Regions from separate parts of the Streptomyces malaysiensis subsp. malaysiensis genome, predicted to be linked through region 2. Evidence: riboswitches for the same ligand, from Rfam matches in the RefSeq annotation. Region 2 holds a riboswitch; the other holds the start of a gene.
The links. A riboswitch is a leader RNA that binds a small molecule or an ion and turns the genes downstream of it on or off. The one in region 2 is predicted to bind glycine.

Region 1 (10,115 bases), on a different contig from region 2:
GGGGGACGTCCGGGGGGTCGTGGTGGGCATGGCTTCTCCTCCGTTGGTCGGCCAGACAACCGATACGGAAGATAATGATTACAACTCGAAACGATTGTCAAGCGAGTATGATGCCCGCATGGGAATGACCAATGAGGGCGAACGGCCACCAGGTCCGCCCCCGACCGGTGCCGCCTTCCTGCTTGCCCAGCTCGGCGCCCACGCCGCCGACCTGTTCGCCGAACGCCTCGCGACGCTGGACCTGACCCCGGCCCAGAGCGGCCTGCTACGGCTGCTGGCCGGCTCCCCGGGGCGCAGCCAGCGCGAGCTCGCCGACGACCTGGGTATGCCGCCGAGCCGATTTGTCGCGTTCGCCGACGAACTGGAACAGCGCGGGCTGATCGAGCGCCGAAGAAACCCTGTCGACCGGCGCCTGTACGCGGTCCATCTGACCGATGAGGGCGGGACGTTGCTGGCGCAGCTGCGGCAGGTGGGCGCGGAGCACGAGCGTCTGATGACCGAGGGCCTGTCCGAGCCGGAGCGGGAGCAACTGACCGGGTTGCTGCGTCGGCTGGCGGAACGACAGGGCCTCAGCCCCGGCGTCCACCCCGGCTTCCGCTCGATGCGAGCCGAGCGCACCGGCCGCCGGAAAGGGGTGCCGGGGAATCGCTGACCGACGTCGGTCTGGGTCAGCTCTGACCGCTCGGCGCACCGCGTAGCCGACCTCGGGCGGCCGCGAGGACGGCCTGTTCGCCGGTGTGCGTCGCCGGCGGCGTCCGCGGGCTACGGCAGCAGGTGGCGCAGCTTGTCCGGGTTGCGGATGATGCGGATTTCGGTGATCCGGGCGTTCTCGACCTCCGCGCGGGCGACCGTGTCCGGGCGGCCCGCGACCGTGAGGAGCAGTCCTGGCCGGCCGTTGACGTCGACCGCGTGCACCTGCGGGTCGTCCATCGGCTGGGCCAGGACGGCGGCGAGGAAACGGGCGACCTTTTGCGCGCCGTGCTGTGGGCGGATGGCGGCCTTCACCTTGCCGCCGCCATCGCTCCACGCCGTCACATCGGGGGCGAGCAGCTCCATCATCCGGTTGAGGTCGCCGCCGAGACAGGCGGCCAGGAACTCATCGGTGACCCGTCGCCGCACCTCGGCGGGGGCGTCGTAACGCGGCCGGCGGGCCTGGACATGTGCCCTGGCCCGGCGGCCCACCTGCCGTACCGCCGCCTCGCCGCGCTCCAGCATTCCGGCGATCTCCCGGAAGGAGAAGCCGAAGACCTCCTTGAGCACGAAGACCGCTCGCTCCAGCGGGGAGAGGCTTTCGAGCACGACGAGCAGGGCGAGCGAGACCGACTCGGCCAGCTCCACCTCCTCGCCGATGTCCGGCCGGGTGACCAGCGGCTCGGGCAGCCAGGGCCCGACGTATCGCTCGCGGGTGGCGGTGGCCGAGGTGAGCCGGTTGAGGGCGAGGTTGGTGACCGTACGGGCCAGATAGCCGGCCGGGTTGTCCACCGGCGTGGACACCTGACTGCAACGCAGCCAGGCGTCCTGCACCACGTCCTCGGCATCGGTGACGGAACCCAGCATGCGGTAGGCGATGCCGAACAGCATCCGCCGGTGTTCTTCGAAGCCGGTCGCGTCGATCACGCCCGCGACGGTACCGCGCAGCTGTCGGAAAAGCCTTGGCTGGTCAGGCCGAAGGCGCTGTTGACGCGTGAGCGGTAGTTCTCCAGGCCGACCATGGCGGTGAGTTCCACGAAGGCCGCCTCACCGAGCCGCTCGATCAGGGCCGCCGCGAGCTCGTCGGTGACCCGGGGCTCGGTCTCGGTCATCGCTTCGGCGTAGTCCAGGACGAGCAGCTCAAGATCGGTGAAGGCGTCCCGGTGGTCGCGCCACCGCGGGACCCTGGAGATCTTGTCCATCGGGAGCCCGAGGGCGTCGGCCTCCCAGTGGCCGAAGTCCATGCACCACGAGCAGTTGATCCTGGCCGCCGCGGCCATGACCGCGAGGTGCTTGAGGCCCGGGTCGAGGCGGTTCCACTTGGCGGCACCGCGTTCGGTGCGCACGTAGGTGAGCAGCACCCGCGGATTGTGGCCGACGGCCAGACCGGGGTCGAGCACCTTGCCGTAGGTGCGCCGGGAGTACCAGGCGCCCAGGCGGTTGAGCAGAGTGCTGGGCGGGGTGAGCGGGATACGGGCCATGGCGGGTCTCTCCTCGTGTCGCGCCTGTGGTGGCAATGGCTTCCGCAGGTGCGACAGAACAGCCCGCCGGAGTGTGACATCCGGCGGGCCGCTCCGTCGCGACGGACCCGGCCGGAGCCGGTTGCCCTCAGCGCTCGACGGGGTGTTTCAGCACTCGATGACGTTCACCGCGAGCCCGCCCCGGGCCGTCTCCTTGTATTTGACCTTCATATCGGCGCCCGTCTGCTTCATCGTCTTGATGACCTTGTCGAGGGAGACATGGTGGCGCCCGTCGCCGCGGAGGGACATACGGGCGGCGGTGACGGCCTTGACCCCGGCCATGCCGTTGCGCTCGATGCAGGGGATCTGGACCAGGCCGCCGACCGGGTCGCAGGTGAGGCCGAGGTTGTGTTCCATACCGATCTCGGCGGCGTTCTCGACCTGTTCCGGGGAGCCGCCGAGGACCTCGGCCAGGCCGCCGGCGGCCATGGAGCAGGCGGAGCCGACCTCGCCCTGGCAGCCGACCTCGGCGCCGGAGATCGAGGCGTTCTCCTTGAAGAGCATGCCGATGGCGCCCGCGGCGAGGAGGAAGCGGATGACGCCGTCCTCGTCGGCGCCGGGGACGAAGCGGGTGTAGTAGTGCAGGACGGCGGGGATGATGCCCGCCGCGCCGTTGGTGGGGGCGGTGACCACCCGGCCGCCGGCCGCGTTCTCCTCGTTGACCGCCATGGCGTAGAGGGTCACCCACTCCATGGCGCGGGGGGCCGGGTCGCCCTCGGAGCGCAGGGCGCGGGCGGCGGTGGCGGCGCGGCGGCGGACCTTGAGGCCGCCGGGCAGGATGCCCTCCCGGGACATGCCGCGGGCCACGCACTTCTCCATGACGTGCCAGATCTCCAGCAGGCCCGCGCGGATCTCCTGCTCCGTGCGCCACGCCTTCTCGTTCTCCAGCATCAGGGCGGAGATGGACAGCCCCGTCTCCTGGGAGAGCCGCAGCAGCTCGTCGCCGGTGCGGAAGGGGTGGGTGAGGACGGTGTCGTCGAGTTTGATGCGGTCCTCGCCGACCGCGTCCTCGTCCACCACGAAGCCGCCGCCGACCGAGTAGTACGTCTTCTCCAGCAGCGGATGGCCCTCGGCGTCGTACGCGCACAGCGTCATGCCGTTGGCGTGGTACGGCAGGGAGCGGCGGCGGTGCAGGATCAGCTGGGCCGACGGATCGAAGTCGATCTCCTGGCCGGGGCCGATCTCGGCGCCGAGCAGCCGCAGTCGCTTGGTGGAGCGGATGCGCTCCACCTCGTCGTCGGCGGTCTCGACGTCGACGGTGCGCGGGGAGTGGCCCTCCAGGCCCAGCAGCACGGCCTTCGGGGTGCCATGGCCATGGCCGGTGGCGCCCAGCGAGCCGAAGAGTTCGGCACGGACGGAGGTGGTGTGGGCCAGCAGGCCCTCGTTCTTCAGCCGGCGGACGAACATCCGCGAGGCCCGCATCGGGCCGACGGTGTGCGAACTGGACGGGCCGATGCCGATCGAGAAGAGGTCGAATACGGAAATGGCCACTGGGGACTCCTTCATCTGCACGCCGGGGAAGCGTGTGCCCGCCGGGAAGCGTGCGGGCCGTGCGTGCGGGCCGTGCGTGCGGGCCGTGCGTATGCGCCGTGCCTATGCGCCGTGTCGGGCTGGTGCGGCGGGGGCGCGCCGGCGCGGGCGCGCCCCCCGTGTCCGGGTCACGTCGGGGGTTACTCCGGGTTACTTGGACAGGTGCGCGTACAGCGGGTGCTTGTCGGCCAGGGCGGTGACCCGGGCCTTCAGCGCCTCCGCGTCGTGGGACGGCTTGAGCGTCTGCGCGATCACGTCGGCGACCTCGCGGAAGTCGTCCGCGGTGAAGCCGCGCGTGGCCAGCGCCGGGGTGCCGATCCGCAGACCCGAGGTGACCATCGGGGGCCGCGGATCGTTCGGGATCGCGTTGCGGTTGACCGTGATGCCGACCTCGTGGAGCCGGTCCTCGGCCTGCCGCCCGTCCAGCTCGGAGTCGCGCAGATCGACCAGGACCAGATGGACGTCGGTGCCGCCGGAGAGCACGGCGACGCCCGCCTCGCGCACATCCGGCTGGGTCAGGCGCTCGGCGAGGATCTTCGCGCCCTCCAGGGTGCGCTCCTGACGCTCCTTGAAGGCCGAGCTCGCCGCGACCTTGAAGGACACCGCCTTCGCCGCGATCACATGCTCCAGCGGGCCGCCCTGCTGACCGGGGAAGACCGCCGAGTTGATCTTCTTGGCCAGCTCGGCGGTGGAGAGGATCACGCCACCGCGCGGACCGCCCAGGGTCTTGTGCGTGGTGGTGGTCACCACATGGGCGTGCGGTACGGGCGAGGGGTGCAGCCCGGCCGCCACCAGACCCGCGAAGTGGGCCATGTCGACCATCAGATACGCGCCGACCTCGTCCGCGATCCGGCGGAAGGCCGCGAAGTCCAGCTGGCGGGGGTAGGCCGACCAGCCCGCGATCACCAGCTTGGGGCGGTGCTCCTTGGCCAGCCGCTCGACCTCGTCCATGTCGACCAGACCGGTCTCGGCGTCCACGTGGTAGGGCACCACGTTGTAGAGCTTGCCGGAGAAGTTGATCTTCATGCCATGGGTCAAATGGCCGCCGTGCGCCAGGTTCAGCCCCAGGATGGTGTCGCCGGGGGAGAGCAGGGCGAACATCGCGGCCGCGTTGGCCTGTGCGCCCGAATGCGGCTGGACGTTCGCCGCCTCGGCGCCGAAGAGCTCCTTGACCCGGTCGATGGCGATCTGCTCGACCACATCGACATGCTCACAGCCGCCGTAGTAGCGGCGGCCGGGGTAGCCCTCGGCGTACTTGTTGGTCAGGACCGAGCCCTGGGCCTCCATCACCGCCGCCGGAGCGAAGTTCTCCGAGGCGATCATCTCCAGGGTGGACTGCTGGCGGTGGAGTTCGGCGTCGACAGCAGCGGCGACGTCCGGGTCGAGCTCGTGCAGGGAGCTGTTGAGAAGCGACATCGAGGTCCCGATCGAAAGAGGAGGGTCAGTTTTCGGCGAAGGCGGTGTACTCGTCGGCGGAGAGCAGCTCCTCCGGCTCGTTCGCCACCCGCACCTTGAACAGCCAGCCGCCCTCGAAGGGGGCGGAATTCACCAGCGCCGGATCGTTCACCACGTCCTCGTTGATCTCGGTGACCTCACCGGAGACGGGCGCGTACAGGTCGCTGACCGACTTGGTGGACTCCAGCTCTCCGCAGGTTTCACCGGCGGTGACGGCAGAGCCGACGTCCGGGAGCTGGACATAGACGACATCGCCGAGCGCGTTGGCCGCGAATTCGGTGATGCCGATCGTCGACACGCCGTCCTCGTCGGCGGCCGACAGCCACTCGTGCTCCTTGCTGTAGCGCAGCTGCTGGGGGTTGCTCATGGTCCGATTCTCCTGGATACGGGGGAGTGTTTGGGAAACGGGTCTTAGCTGGTGGGACGAGACGCCGGGGACACCGATGGGGTCACGGCGCCGAGGGGACGCGGCGGGCCGGAAGACGTCGATGGGACGCGGTGGGCCGGAGGACGCCGAGAGGACACGGGCCGGGGCCCGCTCAGCGCTCGCGCCGGTAGAAGGGGAGCGCCACGACCTCGTACGGCTCCCGGGTGCCCCGGATGTCCACCGAGACCCCCTCGGTGCCGGGCTTGGCGTACTCCACGTCCACATACGCCATCGCGATCGGCTTGCCCAGCGTCGGCGAGGGCGCGCCCGAGGTGACCTGGCCGATCCGTGAGCCGTCGGCGGCCACCACCGCGTATCCGGCGCGCGGCACCCGGCGGCCCTCGGCGATCAGGCCGACCAGGGTGCGCGGGCTGACGGTGTCCGCCTGGCGGGACGCGGCCTCCAGGGCCTGGCGGCCGACGAAGTCGCCCGGCTTGTCCAGCTTCACCACCCGGCCGAGCCCCGCGTCGAAGGGGGTGGTGTCGCTGGTCAGCTCATGCCCGTACAGCGGCATGCCCGCCTCCAGCCGCAGGGTGTCCCGGCAGGACAGCCCGCAGGGCACCAGGCCCACCGGCGCCCCGGCCTCGGTCAGTGCGTCCCAGACCCGCTCGGCGTCGTCCGGCGCCAGGAACAGCTCGAAGCCGTCCTCGCCCGTGTAGCCGGTGCGGGCGATCATGGCGGGGACGCCCGCGACGGTGCCGGGCAGCCCGGCGTAGTACTTCAGCCCGTCCAGGTCGGCGTCGGTCAGGCGCTTCAGGATCCCCGGGGACTCGGGCCCCTGGACGGCGATCAGCGCATACGCGTCGCGGTCGTCCCTCACGGCCGTCTCGAAGCCGCTCGCCCGCTCGGTCAGCGCGTCCAGCACCACCTGGGCGTTGGCGGCGTTGGCCACCACCAGGAACTCCTCGTCGCCGAGGCGGTAGACGATCAGGTCGTCCAGGATGCCGCCCTCGGTGTCGCAGATCATGGTGTAGCGGGCCCGGCCGACGGCGAGCGCGGACAGCCGGCCCACCAGCGCGTGGTCCAGGGCCTGCCCGGCCTGCGGGCCGATGAGAGAGATCTCACCCATGTGGGAGAGGTCGAAGAGCCCGGCGCGGGTGCGCACCGCGGTGTGCTCATCGCGCTCACTGCCGTAGCGCAGCGGCATCTCCCAGCCGGCGAAGTCGGTCATGGTGGCGCCGAGCGCACGGTGCCGCGCGTCCAGCGCGGTGCGGCGTGGGGTGGGCGGGGCGTCGGTCACGATTCAGGCTCCAGAAGGTCGGGGTCGCGCTACGGCGTGGACGGACGGCAAGGACGCGTGCGTCCTCCCCATCTGTCATCGGAACCTGAGAGGTTCGCCGTGACGCCCGTAAGGGGCCCGGCTTGCACCTTGGGTGGAGCCGCGCCCGCGCGGCCCGCTTTTCAGATCTGCCTCGTCCGCGCGGTATCAGGGGCCTGAGAGATTCAAGGGAGGGCTTGCTCCTTCGGCGCCCTGGACGCCCGGCATGGATGCCGGTGACCAAGGACTCTCCCGCGCGGATTCAAACGGCCGGTATGGAGTTGCGGCCACATCATCGCATGTATGGCCGAGAAGGGAAGCCCCGAACCGAGCGGGCTGAGGGCGCCCGGCGGAGGCAGCCTTGATGGACATTACCTTTTCTTGACACTCTGCGGGTACGAGCAGCGTTGACCGACCTGGGAGGACGATCACGGTGCATGGGCAGGAAACGCACGCGACAACACGGAGGCTCCTGCCGGCGCGGCGTGGCCGCACCCCCTCCGGGTCGACGGCGCGCCCCGGCCGAAGAGCCCCGGTGCACGATCTGCGCGACGAGGCGCGGGACGGCGGCGCGGGCACGCGGGAGCTCCGCTTTCCGGCGGGGGACGTGCTGGTCGCCTCCGGGCTGCCGGGCAGTGGCAAGAGCACGCTGATCAACCGGACCGTGCCGCTCCTGGACGAGACGGGCTCGGTCGTCATCAGGGTGGACTCGCAGAACACCCGCGAGGCGTGGGAGCGCCGGCTGCCCGGCTGGCTGCCGTACGCGCTCTACCGCCCGCTGGTCCGGTACACCCACTACGCCGGGCTGCGCCGGGCGCTGCGCTCGAACGTGAGCGTCGTGGTCCACGACTGCGGTGCGCTGCCATGGGTCCGCCGCTGGCTGGCCCGGGACGTACGGCGCCGGGGCCGCAGCCTCCATATGGTGCTGCTGGACGTGGACGGCGCGGTGGCCCTGGAGGGCCAGGCCGCCCGCGGCCGCGGGGTCTCCGGCTATGCCTTCGGCCGCCATCTGCGCGCCATGCGGGGGCTGATCACCGGGATCGAGGAGGGGCGGCCGCCGGAGGGGTGCGCCTCCGCGGTGCTGCTGGACCGGTCGACCGCGAGCGCGCTGCGCTGCATCTCCTTCGAATGAGCCCCGGCCCCGGGGCGAGTGGGGCCGGTCTCCCAGGCGGACCCCGGGGGAGCCCGAGCGGACCCCGGGCGGCTCGCCGGGCGGCTCCCCGGTGAGGTGAGGGAGCGTCAGACGCCCCGTGGCCGGAAATCGGCCACGGGGCGTCACTCGCCGTCACGGCGGCCCGGCCGGGCGAGGTGGGGAAGTGCTGTGGAGATGCCGTCGCCCCGCTGGCCCTGGGCCATCCAGCCGTTAGGGTGCTTTGGGCAGGTCGGACGAGATGGCGGTTGGACGAAGATGAGCTTCCCGGAGCAGTACGGTATGGCCCCGGATCACGGAGGATTCCCCGGCGGTGCGTATGCCGCGCATCCGGCGTTTCCCGGCAATGAGCTCGAAGAGGTGATGGCCGCCTCGATCGACGTCCCCGGAGCCGGGGCGCGCATCGTCGAGACGCTCTCCCGCAGCCATATCTGGGTGCCGCTGCCCAACGGCGGGGGCCCGGACAGCCCGAGCCTCGATCTGCCCACGATGGAGATCGAGGGCGGCGCGTATGTCCCGGTGTTCAGCTCCGAGCAGCAGTTCCTCCAGCTCGTCGGCTCCCATATGTCCTTCACCGTCGCCCCGGCCGTGGAGTTCGCCCGCGGGCTGCCGCCCCAGCTCGGCATCGCGGTGAACCCCGGGGGCGCGGTGGTCGTACCGCTGCCGCCGCCCGCGGTCCGGGAGCTGTGCCGCGCCGGGCGCACCGAGCTCGACGGCCTGGCGCCCGGTGGCCGGGTGCGGCTCTTCGAACCGGACTGGCAGGACGAGCCGGTGGACTTCCTGGCCGCCGCCGGGATCGAGTTCGCCAAGGACACCGGGGTGCGGACCGCCCGGCGCGCCCTGGCCAGCGTCGAGGGCGGCGAGCCGGCGCTCTTCGTCGGGGTGCAGGTCGACGCCCCGGGCCCGGAGGGGCAGGCGCTCGCGGTGGACGCGCTGGGCCGGGCCCTCGGCTCGGTGCCGGTGCCGTGGAAGGTTCAGCTGGTGCTGCTGGACGTGGCGCAGGGGGATCCGGTGGCCGACTGGATGGTGTCGCGCGTACGGCCGTTCTACGACCGTGACCTCTGACGCGCCCCAGGGTCCGCTGCCGGGGCCCGTAAGCTGGTTTGATGACCAGGCGGGGCGCGGGCACGCGCCCCGGGGAGGTGCGGGCAAGGCCGAGAGAAGGGGCGGACCCAGGTGAGCGCGGGCGCGGATTGGGGGGCGGTGGCCGGCCAGGTCGAGCGAGCGTTGCAGCAGGTCGCTCCCGGCCGGTACGACGCCTATGAGGCGCTGCTCCGCGCCATCGGCGAGGGCCAGGTCTGGATGTTGCTGTGGCACGGTGCGCCCGGCTCGCCCGATGCCCAGTACGGGAACATGGATGTGGACGGCCTCGGTTACGCCCCGTGCGTGACCTCCGCCCAGGAGCTGGCCGCCAGTGGCTGGAACCGTGCGCATGAGGTGGTCGACGGGCGCCTCATCGCCGACTCCCTCTACCGCGATCGCTATGGCCTCTGGCTCAATCCGCACGCCCCCGGCGGCGGAGTGGGCATCCCCTGGCCGGATCTGCGCCGGATCGCGGGCGGTCTCGACCGGCTGCCCGCCGGGCCGCTGCGGCTGAGCGACCCCAGCATCGACCTGCCCCAGTTCTACGCGCTGTTGGGGCAGAACGCGCATCGCACCGCCGCGGTGCGGTCGCTGCGCCGCGCCTGGGTGCAGCCCGCGCTGGGCGCCCCGTATCTGGCGATCGGCCTGGATCTGTACGACACCGGGGCGGCGGCGGTGCAGTCGGTGCGGGTGATGATGGAGCAGTCGATCACCGCCGTGCCGGACGGGCTGCCGGTCTCCACGGTCGCGCTCTCCGACGAGTACGACCCCGTCGCCATGTGGATGCGGGCCAATGCCCGCCCCTTCTTCGACCGCGATGCCTATGGCACCGCGCCCGCCGCGCCGCCGTCCTACGGCTACGGCTATCCGCCGCCGCGCCCGGCGTACTGATCGCCGCCTCGCGTACTGATCCCGCCTCGCGCGCCGATCCCTGCCTCGCGCGCCGATCCCCGCCTCGCGCGCTGAGCCGCGCCCGCGTACCGTTTGCCGTCCCGCGTGCTG
Region 2 (10,115 bases):
AGAATGAACCAGCGAGTTCCAGCCTACCGCGCGGGCCGCAAAATGCCAGGTCATATCCGTTCATCTGGCACTGAATCGGGGAAAATCCCCGCGCCCCCGGGGTCTGGATAACCTCTTGTCGGGGTTATCGGCAGCGGCTAGACGAAACACAACGGGAACACTTGTCGTATAAACTCGGCTAACGAGGCAGAGAGATAACGCCCGAACGGTCTGTTCCGGCTCCCCTCTGACCCGTGTTCCACCGCTAGCGCCGCCCAAACCCGGCCCGCTATCGCTTCACCGTGTCTTCAAGCGAGAGGCGATCCACCATGCCGCTGCATGTGCCCCAGGCCCCCGCGCCCGCCCTGCGCAGCGTCCTCACGGCCCTTGACTCCCCCACCGCCGTCCGCGAGGCCCGCACCCCGGCACTCTCCACGCTCACCGGCCCCTTCGAACCCGAACTCCCGCTCCCCGTCCATGTCCTGGACGACATCACCGCCCCCGACGGCCCGCCGAGCACCCGGCTCACCGGCTGGCGCTTCCTGATCCGGGACGGCGACCGTACGGTGGCCGCCGCCGAGGCGATGCTCACCGCCGACGGCTGGGCCTTCTCGCACTTCTCCGAGGGCCCCTACGTCAGCTCGGCCGAACTCGCCCTGAGCCAGGCCGAGTCGCTGCCCTCGGCGTACCAGCCGCGGCTGCTGTCCATCCCCGAGCTCTACATGGTCACGCTCTGGCTGCACGGCGACCTGATGGCGGACGGCGCCGAAGGCGGCCTGGGCGCGGGGGACCTGTTGGTGCCGCTCGCCCCGGCACCACCCGGTATCGCGGCCCACCGGGCGCATCAGGCAACCGATCTGCTGCCCGTTCTGACGCACCGGCTGACCCGGGCACCTTTGCTTGGCTCACCTGCCTGACCTGGGCCTTCATCAGGCCGCGAGCGCCCTGTGACCGCCGGGTCACGGGGCGCTCCGCGCGGCATCCTCGTAACAGTCCGGCGGCGATGAACCGTCCGGACGGGTGATGCGTCATTATCTAGCGAGACCGGTACCGCGAAATCCCTGCGGATCCCAGGCCGTAGGGCAACACTGGAGAAATCGACCGACTCAACCACGGGGGGCGGCCATGAACGCCGCAGCGAGCCGCAGGACCTTCACCACTCCGCAGCGAAAGAACCCTGTCATGTGCCAGCATCAACCGCCTTGCCCATCAGCCGACTCCGCCGACCGGGATGCCGCCCATCTGGTGGCGCACCACCCCGAGCAGGGCTGGAGCCTGCTGTGCAACGGCGTCCTGCTCTTCGAGGACACCGGTGAGCTGCTGCCGGACGGGCGTGTCATCGCACCGTGCCGACCGCTGGGTTCCGAGCACATCGTCACCGCGGCCTGACACCGCGAGCACATCGTCACCGCCGTCCGACACCGCCAGCGACGGCATGTACACCGCAGGGGCCGGCCCGGCGCATCCGCCGCACCGGCCCCATTGACGCGTCAACGGGCGGAACGCCTCAGGCTCAGCCCTCGTAGGACTCCAGCGGCGGGCAGGAGCAGACGAGGTTGCGGTCCCCGTAGGCTCCGTCGATCCGCCGCACCGGCGGCCAGTACTTGTCGGCCGCCGAGACCCCGGCCGGGAAGACCGCTTCCTCCCGGGAGTACGAGTGGTCCCACTCCCCGGTCAGCGACGCCGCCGTATGCGGGGCGTTCCGGAGCGGATTGTCCTCCTTGGCCCACTCGCCCGAGCCGACCTTCTCGATCTCGGCCCGGATGGCGATCATCGCCTGGCAGAACCGGTCCAGCTCCGCCAGGTCCTCGCTCTCGGTCGGCTCGATCATCAACGTCCCGGCGACCGGGAACGACATCGTCGGCGCGTGGAAGCCGTAGTCGATCAGGCGCTTGGCCACATCGTCGACGCTCACCCCGGTGGCCTTCGTCAGCGGCCGCAGATCCACGATGCACTCATGGGCCACCAGCCCGCCGGGGCCGGTGTAGAGCACGGGGTAGTGCGGTTCGAGACGCTTGGCGATGTAATTGGCGCCGAGCACCGCGACCTGGGTCGCGCGGCGCAGCCCCTCGGCGCCCATCAGCCGGATGTACGCCCAGGAGATCGGCAGGATCCCCGCGGAGCCCCAGGGGGCGGCCGAGACCGGCCCGACGCCGGTGGCCGGGCCCGCGGCGGGCTGGAGCGGATGGTTGGGGAGGAAGGGCGCCAGATGCTCGCGCACCGCGACCGGGCCGACGCCGGGGCCGCCACCGCCGTGCGGGATGCAGAAGGTCTTGTGCAGGTTCAGATGCGAGACATCGCCGCCGAACCGGCCGGGTTCGGCGAGCCCGACCAGCGCGTTGAGATTGGCGCCGTCCACGTAGACCTGGCCGCCCGCGTCGTGCACGGCCGCGCAGATCTCGGTGATGTGCTCCTCGAACACACCGTGGGTGGAGGGGTAGGTGACCATCAGCACGGCCAGTTCCGCACCATGCTTCTCGATCTTGGCGCGCAGATCGCCGGTGTCGATCTCGCCGTCCTCACCGGTCTTGACCACGACGACCTTCATCCCGGCCATCACGGCGCTGGCGGCGTTGGTGCCGTGCGCGGAGGACGGGATCAGGCAGACGGTGCGTCGGGTGTCCCCGTTGGCCCGGTGGTAGGCGCGCACCGCCAGCAGACCGGCGAGTTCGCCCTGGGAGCCGGCGTTCGGCTGGAGCGAGACCTTGTCATAGCCGGTGACCTCGGCCAGCCGCTCCTCCAGCTCACGGATCAGGGTCAGATAGCCCTGGGCCTGCTCGGCCGGTGCGAAGGGGTGCAGCGCGCCGAACTCCGGCCAGGTGACCGGCTCCATCTCGGTGGTCGCGTTGAGCTTCATGGTGCAGGAGCCGAGCGGGATCATGCCCCGGTCCAGGGCGTAGTCCCGGTCCGCCAGGCGGCGCAGATAGCGCAGCATCGCGGTCTCGGAGCGGTGCTGGTGGAAGACCGGGTGGGCCAGATAGCCGTCGTGGCGCAGCAGGTCCGCGGGCAGCGCGTCCGGCGCCGAGGCGTCCAGCTCGTCGATGCCGGGGATCCCGGCCGCGTCGCCGTTCCCGCCGTCCACCCCGAAGGCGGACCATACGGCGGCCAGCTGCGCACGGCCGGTGGTCTCGTCGCAGGCGATGCCCACATGGTCGGCGTCGGTGTGCCGAAGGTTGACCCCGGCCTCGCGGGCCGCGGCCACGACCTCGGCGGCCCGGCCCGGCACCCGCGCGGTGAGGGTGTCGAAGAACGCGCCGTGCACCACCTCGACACCGCCGGCCCGCAGCCCCTCGGCGAGCACGGAGGCGTAGCGGTGGGTGCGGCGGGCGATCCCCGCGAGCCCGTCCGGGCCGTGGTAGACGGCGTACATCCCGGCCATCACGGCCAGCAGCACCTGAGCGGTGCAGATGTTGCTGGTGGCCTTCTCCCGGCGGATGTGCTGCTCACGGGTCTGCAACGCCAGCCGGTACGCCTTGTCGCCGTCGGCGTCCACGGAGACCCCGACCAGCCGGCCGGGCAGGTTGCGCGCGTAGGCGTCGCGCACCGACATGAAACCGGCGTGCGGTCCGCCGAAGCCCATCGGGACGCCGAACCGCTGGCTGCTGCCCACCGCGATGTCCGCGCCCAGCTCACCGGGCGAGGCGAGCAGGGTGAGCGCGAGCAGATCGGCGGCGACGGTGACGACGGCGCCGAGCTCATGGGCGCGCTCGATGACCGGGCGCGGATCGCGCACCGCGCCGGAGGCGCCCGGGTACTGCACCAGCACACCGAAGATCCCGCGCTCGGCGATCTCCTCCGGAATGCCCTCGGCCAAGTCGGCGACGACGACCTCGACACCGGTCGGCTCGGCGCGGGTCCTGATGACCGCGACGGTCTGCGGCAGACAGTCGGCGTCGACCAGGAAGACACCCTCCTTGACCTTGCCGACACGCCGCGACAGTGCCATCGCCTCGGCGGCCGCGGTGGCCTCGTCCAGCAGCGAGGAACCGGCCGTGGGCAGCCCGGTCAGATCGGCGACGACGGTTTGGAAGTTGAGCAGCGCCTCGAGCCGGCCCTGGGAGATCTCCGGCTGGTAGGGCGTGTAGGCGGTGTACCAGGCGGGGTTCTCCAGCACATTGCGCAGGATCACCGGCGGGGTGTGGGTGCCGTAGTAGCCGAGGCCGATCATCGACGGCAGCACCTGGTTGCGGTCGGCGAGTCCGCGCAGCTCGGCGAGGACCTCCGGTTCGCTGCGGGCCGGAGGCAGGGCGTTCAGCGCCTCGGTGCTCTTGATGACGTCCGGTACGGCGGCCTCGGTGAGCTCGTCCAGCGAGCCGAAGCCGACCTGGGCAAGCATCTTGGCCTGAGCCTCGCCGTCCGGGCCGATATGGCGCTGCTCGAACGGAGTACCGCGTTCCAAGTCGGAGAGTGCGATGCGATGGGCGGTCATCTGCGGGGGCCTCCTGGTCTGTAACGACCGACGAGGGGCACCACGGCGCGGGTGCCCGGACGGCCTCCCCCTCTGTCATCTCAACCTGAGAGCTTCACCGGCCCACATACCGCCTGACCGGTTTTCACCGTCGGTGAGGAGGGGTCCCGGAGCTCTGCTCGCCCGTGGCCCACCCTGCTTTCCAGAGTGACCTCACCCGCACGGTACGTGTGCCTGAGAGATTCCGGGGAGGGTTTGCTCCTTCGGCGCCTCCGACAGCGTCGGCGGAGGACTCTCCCGCACGGGGTTCACAGTCACAGTCAGCGTATCAGCGGTTCTGCCGCGGGGGACGGCCGCCGGTGTTCGAGTGGCCGAGCGCGGCGATGTGGCTTTTTGTAGGTATCAATGGCCACTTGCCACCTGCTTGCCACCTGTGGGAGAGACCGTGCAGACCGATATCGACCCGCGGACCCTGATCGGCCGCAAGGCATTCGACCGCGAGGGCGCCAAGATCGGCACCGTGGACGAGGTCTATCTCGACGACGCGACCGGCGAGCCCGAATGGGCGGCGGTACGCACCGGGCTGTTCAGCCGGGACGTCTTCGTACCGCTCGAACCGAGCGAGGTGGTCGGCGACACCCTGCGGGTGCCGTACGAACGGGCGCTGATCAAGGACGCCCCGGACTTCGGCGTCGGGCGCCACCTCTCCCCCGAGCAGGAACTCCAGCTCTACCACCACTACGGCCTGGACGTCACCGGCTGACCCGGCCCCTGACCGGGCCCACCACCGGCACCCGCCGACCCGTCCGGGCCTTCGGCCTCCCGCGGGCCTTGGCCCATGCCCTCCGCGGGATCCGCGGTCCCGTCCGGGCTCGGGTCCGCGGCCTCCCCCTGGGGCGCCGGGCCCGGCCCCGCGTCCGGCCGCAGCAACGGCAGCGGTTCGGACGGTTCAAGCGCCGGGTCGTCCACGGCGAACGTCCGTACCCGCCCCGGCCGCGACCACGGCTCCTCGAAGCGCACGGTCACCCGGCCCACCCCACTGCCCTGCACCCAGCCCGCCCCGTACTCGGTATGCCGCACATCGGTGCCCGGCAGCCAGTGCCGTGGCTTCCCAGCGCCCTCAGACGCCTCTTCCGCGCGCTCTCCCACGGCCTCCGGTCTCTCGGGGCCCGGCGGGTGCCCCGCGCCCTCCAGGGCCTCGTGAGCGGCTTGGGCTGCCTGGGCTGCCTGGGCTGCCTGGGCGAAGAGATCCTCCTGGGTGTAGTCCGCCAGACCGCTGACGCCGACGCCCAGCAGCCGCACACCCGCCGTGGTGTCCACGCTGTCGATCAGCCGCGCCGCGGCCTCCCGCACCACCCCCGGATCGTCGGTCGGCCCGCGCAGGGTCTCCGAACGGGTGAGCGTGGAGAAGTCGTACCGCCGCACCTTGATCACGACCGTCCGCCCCGAGCGGCCCGCCTCGCGCAGCCGCCGCACACAGCGGTCGGCGAGCCGCGCGATCTCCAGCTGCACCCGGGTGCGATCGGTGACGTCGACGTCGAAGGTGTCCTCGGCCGAGATGGACTTGGCGTCCCGCTCGGCGACGACGGGCCGCTCGTCCCGGCCCTCGGCCATCAGGAACAGCGAGGTGCCGTGGGCCCGGCCCAGCAGCCGCACCAGCTCGGCCTCGCCCGCCTCCCGGGTCTCGGCCACGGTGTGGATCCCGGCCCGGCGCAGCGTCTCCGCCGTGGCGGGACCCACGCCCGGGAGCGTACGGACCGACATGGGGCCGAGCAGATCGCGCTCCGTCCCGGGCTCGATGATCACCAGACCGTCCGGCTTGGCCTGCTCCGAGCCGATCTTGGCGAGCATCTTGGACCCGGCGAGCCCCACGGATCCGGTCAGCCCGGTGACCGCCCTGATGTCGGTCCGCAGCCGCTCCCCCACGGCGCGCGCCGCCTCCACGGTGGCCTCGGTGCCGCCCGCCTCCAGATCGACGAACGCCTCGTCCAGGCTCAGCGGCTCCACCAGGGGCGACAGCGTGTGCAGCAGGCGCATGACCGAGTCGCTCACCTTGCGGTAGAGGGAGAAGCGCGGGATGAGGAACGCCGCGTTCGGACACAGGCGGCGGGCCTGGGCCATCGCCATGGCCGAGTGCACCCCGAACACCCGGGCCTCGTAGGAGGCCGTGGCGACCACGCCACGCGGCCCCAGGCCCCCCACGATCACCGGCTTACCGCGCAGGCTGGGCTTGGCCGCCTGCTCCGCCGAGGCGTAGAAGGCGTCCATGTCCAGATGGAGAATCGTCGGCGCACCCCTCACATCTCCGATGCTGCCGCACACCACCGACAATGGGCGGCCCGAGGGCCGGGGACGGGGCCCGGAGGCGCCGATCGGCGCCTCTTAGGGGTGCTGGGCGAGAACGCGAGGGGCGCGGCGAGGGGACGAAGCGGAAGGCCGAACGGACTGCTCAACCGGCCCGGTTGCGGCGCGCCGCGAGCTCATCGGCGGGGTTGGGCCGGATCAGCGTCTCACCGGTGTCCACCCGCTCGCCGTGCAGCTGGGAGAGCGCGCTCTCCACATCCCGCCAGACGACGCCCACGGCGATCCCGAAGACGCCCTGGCCGCCCTGGAGGAGGTCCACGACCTCATCGGGCGAGGTGCACTCGTAGACGGTCGCGCCGTCGCTCATGAGCGTCATCTGGGCCAGGTCGTCGAGCTCCCTGGAGCGCAGATGCGCCACCGCCGCCCGGATGTTCTGGAGCGACACGCCTGTGTCCAGCAGCCGCTTCACGATCTTGAGGACGACCACGTCCCGGAAGCTGTAGAGCCGCTGGCTGCCCGAGCCGTAGGCCGGCCGGACGCTGGGTTCCACCAGCCCGGTGCGGGCCCAGTAGTCCAGCTGGCGGTAGGTGATGCCCGCAGCCGCGCATGCGGTGGGTCCGCGGTATCCGACCCGCTCCGTCCCCCCCGCGGCGGGCTCATGCGGCGGTGCGGCCTGTGCCGCGACCCGAGCCTTCACTGCCGGATCGGCCGATGCGCTCCCCTGGAGCGTGTACGGACCGCCGGCCGCCGTGCCGTCGCCGGTGCTTCTCACGCCGACCTCCGTCCTCGACCTGCCATCTTGAAGGTAGGCAGTCACCCGGGGTGCGTCAACGATCGCCACACTCGGCACGCCGAGTGATAATCACCCTAAGGGTGGTTTCCCGTGTCCCTCGTCCGGGAAAGGCTACTCGAATGCGCGAGCGAGGACCGGCATACCGTCTACTGGCTGCTGGTTCCGAAGTCCTCGGGCGAGATCTGGTCGAGGAACTCGCGGAACTTCTCCACCTCGTCCTCCTGCTCGTCCGGGATCGCGATACCGGCGTCGTCCAGCACGCCGTCGCTGCCGTAGATCGGCGTTCCGGTGCGCAGCGCGAGCGCTATGGCGTCGGACGGCCGGGCACTGACCTCCACGCCGCTGGCGAAGACCAGCTCCGCGTAGAAGACCCCCTCGCGCAGATCCGTGATCCGGACCTCCGTGAGCTGCTGGCCGACCGCTTCGAGTACGTCTTTGAAAAGGTCATGGGTCAGCGGGCGCGCCGGAGCCATGCCCTGCTGAGCGAAGGCGATCGCGGTCGCCTCACCTGGTCCGATCCAGATGGGGAGGTAGCGGTCGCCTCCCACTTCACGCAGGAGCACGATCGGTTGGTTGGAGGGCATTTCCACCCGGACACCCACGACGTCGAGCTCGTTCACACAGCAACCCTAGGACGTGCCCGGCCGGTTTGGATAGTCGGGGCCCGGCCGGTCACCGCTCCTGGGCCCTCAGAGCCGACCGCACCAGGGCCGCGTGCAGCTGTACGGAGAGCGTGGCGAGCTCCCGCGCACTGGCCTCCGCATGCGCTCTGGTCTGCGGGTTTCTATGCAACCGCAACGGTGCGACCACCTGCTCGACCATTCCGGCCTCGCGCTCGGCGGAAGCCTTCATGATTCGCAGATGACGTGGTTCCAGGCCGAAACGACCGAGTTCGGCGATGAGCCGGGCGACGGTCACCGACTCGATGTCGTAGCCGCCGTCCGCGCTCGGCGCCAGCAGCCCGTACGACTCCCATTCGGCCAGCTCCACCTCGCTGACCTCGGCCGTTGCCAGCAGCTCCGCACGGCCGACCCGGGCGGCCGTGGGGCCGTCCTGAGCCGCCTCGGCGCCGCCGTCGAGCGACCCCGGCTGCCGGGCTCCCTGCGAAGCGGCAGGAAGCTGCAACTGTTCCCCGCGCTCCAGGGCGTCCAGATGCTCCCGGATGACCTTGAGCGGCAGGTAGTGGTCACGCTGCATCCGGAGGATATGGCCGAGCCGCTCCACATCCCGCTGGCTGAATTTGCGATAGCCGGACGGTGTGCGCCGCGGCTCCACCAGCCCCTCCGACTCCAAGAAGCGGATCTTGGAGATGGTGACCTCGGGGAACTCGTCCCGCAACAGATTCAGCACGGTGCCGATGCTCATCGACCGGCCGTCCGCGGGGGCGGTGCCGGTATCGGCACCGCCCGACGGTGTCTGAAGCATGGACCTCCCCTGGACGGGTCAGATGCCGACGCCCCGCTGGCTCGGGTAGAAGACCAGCCGGTACTTACCGATCTGCACCTCGTCGCCGCTGGCCAGGACGACCGACGCGTCGATCTGCTCCCGGTTGACGTACGTCCCGTTGAGGCTGCCGACGTCCGCGACGGTGAAGCTGCCGTCCTGGCCGCGCTGGAACTCCACATGGCGGCGGGAGACCGTCACATCGTCCAGGAAGATGTCGCTCTGCGGGTGGCGGCCCGCCGTGGTGACATCACTGTCCAGCAGGAAGCGGCTGCCCGAGTTCGGCCCGCGGCGGACCACCAGCAGCGCCGATCCCAGCGGCAGCGCCTCGACGGCGGCCTGCGCCTCCGGGCTGAGCGACGGCAGCGGCGTCTGCCCGGTCACCTCGGAGTCGTACGCCTCGAGACCCGAGATCGAAATGGTGGAGGTGGTCTCCGAGGCACGCTCGGAGGGCGCGGCACCGCCGCGCAGCGGGGCACCGCAGTTGGAGCAGAACCGGCTGGCCTCCGCGTTCCGGTGGCCACACCGCTGACAGACCGGCAAGCCGAACCCTCCACCACTCCGAGCGGCCGATGGCTCCTCGGAACCTATGGGCCCGGCCGCGGAGGGGTCAACAGACGCACCCTGTCCGCCGACCTGGTCCCGGAACAGCGGACGCTCCCCGGTGCCCCCTCCGCTCTCCTCCGCGCCTCGTGAGGCGCGGTGGCGAGCGGTGCTGCTGCCGCCATCCTGGCGGGCACTCTTGCCGAACAACTTCCCGAACAACTTCACGGGCGATTCCCCTTGACTGAAACAGACCCGCCCGTGGGGCAGGACAAACCCTCGATGCACACACCAGACGGCCCGGACATCCTCACAACGTCCGTGACCACCAGACAGTTTCCATCACGCGCGGATCTTCCGGTGCGTCGACCCCCCGCGTCCACATGGTCTCCCCGAGAGACCCCCATTTCGAACCGCCTCACCGTGATGACGACCGAGCGTAGTCAGGCCGCTTCGCCGATCGCAAGGCATCCACAACGATCTTCTTCTCCCGCCGCACGGACACAGTGGCCTGCTCCTTCTCCAGGCTCTGCACCACGCCGCCCGGGATGTTCAGCGCCGGCTCCAGATCTTCCGGCTTGCCGATCACCTTCACAACATACGGTCGCGTCACTTTCCGTCCATCGATCCGGATCGCGCCGCCGC

Region 1: it holds a riboswitch for glycine, as region 2 does, so the genes downstream of both, gcvT (glycine cleavage system aminomethyltransferase GcvT) here and gcvP (aminomethyl-transferring glycine dehydrogenase) in region 2, are expected to answer to the same signal.

What each region holds. Positions count from the first base shown of each region.
Region 1 covers NZ_JBEZNG010000001.1:134,321-144,435, reverse strand. Annotated here, with positions in the region: gene AB0E24_RS00635 (DUF4386 domain-containing protein) at 1-30, opposite strand, end outside; gene AB0E24_RS00630 (MarR family winged helix-turn-helix transcriptional regulator) at 119-652, shown strand; gene AB0E24_RS00625 (RNA polymerase sigma-70 factor) at 763-1,617, opposite strand; gene AB0E24_RS00620 (carboxymuconolactone decarboxylase family protein) at 1,614-2,171, opposite strand; gene AB0E24_RS00615 (L-serine ammonia-lyase) at 2,319-3,701, opposite strand; gene glyA (serine hydroxymethyltransferase) at 3,891-5,156, opposite strand; gene gcvH (glycine cleavage system protein GcvH) at 5,182-5,562, opposite strand; gene gcvT (glycine cleavage system aminomethyltransferase GcvT) at 5,735-6,862, opposite strand; glycine riboswitch at 7,034-7,145, opposite strand; gene AB0E24_RS00595 (AAA family ATPase) at 7,314-8,012, shown strand; gene AB0E24_RS00590 (enhanced serine sensitivity protein SseB) at 8,289-9,095, shown strand; gene AB0E24_RS00585 (enhanced serine sensitivity protein SseB C-terminal domain-containing protein) at 9,207-10,004, shown strand.
Region 2 covers NZ_JBEZNG010000049.1:33,783-43,897, forward strand. Annotated here, with positions in the region: gene AB0E24_RS44455 (hypothetical protein) at 309-896, shown strand; gene AB0E24_RS44460 (DUF5999 family protein) at 1,162-1,368, shown strand; gene gcvP (aminomethyl-transferring glycine dehydrogenase) at 1,493-4,408, opposite strand; glycine riboswitch at 4,474-4,598, opposite strand; glycine riboswitch at 4,600-4,697, opposite strand; gene AB0E24_RS44470 (PRC-barrel domain-containing protein) at 4,833-5,150, shown strand; gene AB0E24_RS44475 (DNA polymerase IV) at 5,126-6,688, opposite strand; gene AB0E24_RS44480 (MerR family transcriptional regulator) at 6,837-7,463, opposite strand; gene AB0E24_RS44485 (bifunctional nuclease family protein) at 7,631-8,104, opposite strand; gene ftsR (transcriptional regulator FtsR) at 8,157-8,909, opposite strand; gene AB0E24_RS44495 (FHA domain-containing protein) at 8,928-9,758, opposite strand; gene AB0E24_RS44500 (DUF881 domain-containing protein) at 9,889-10,115, opposite strand, start outside.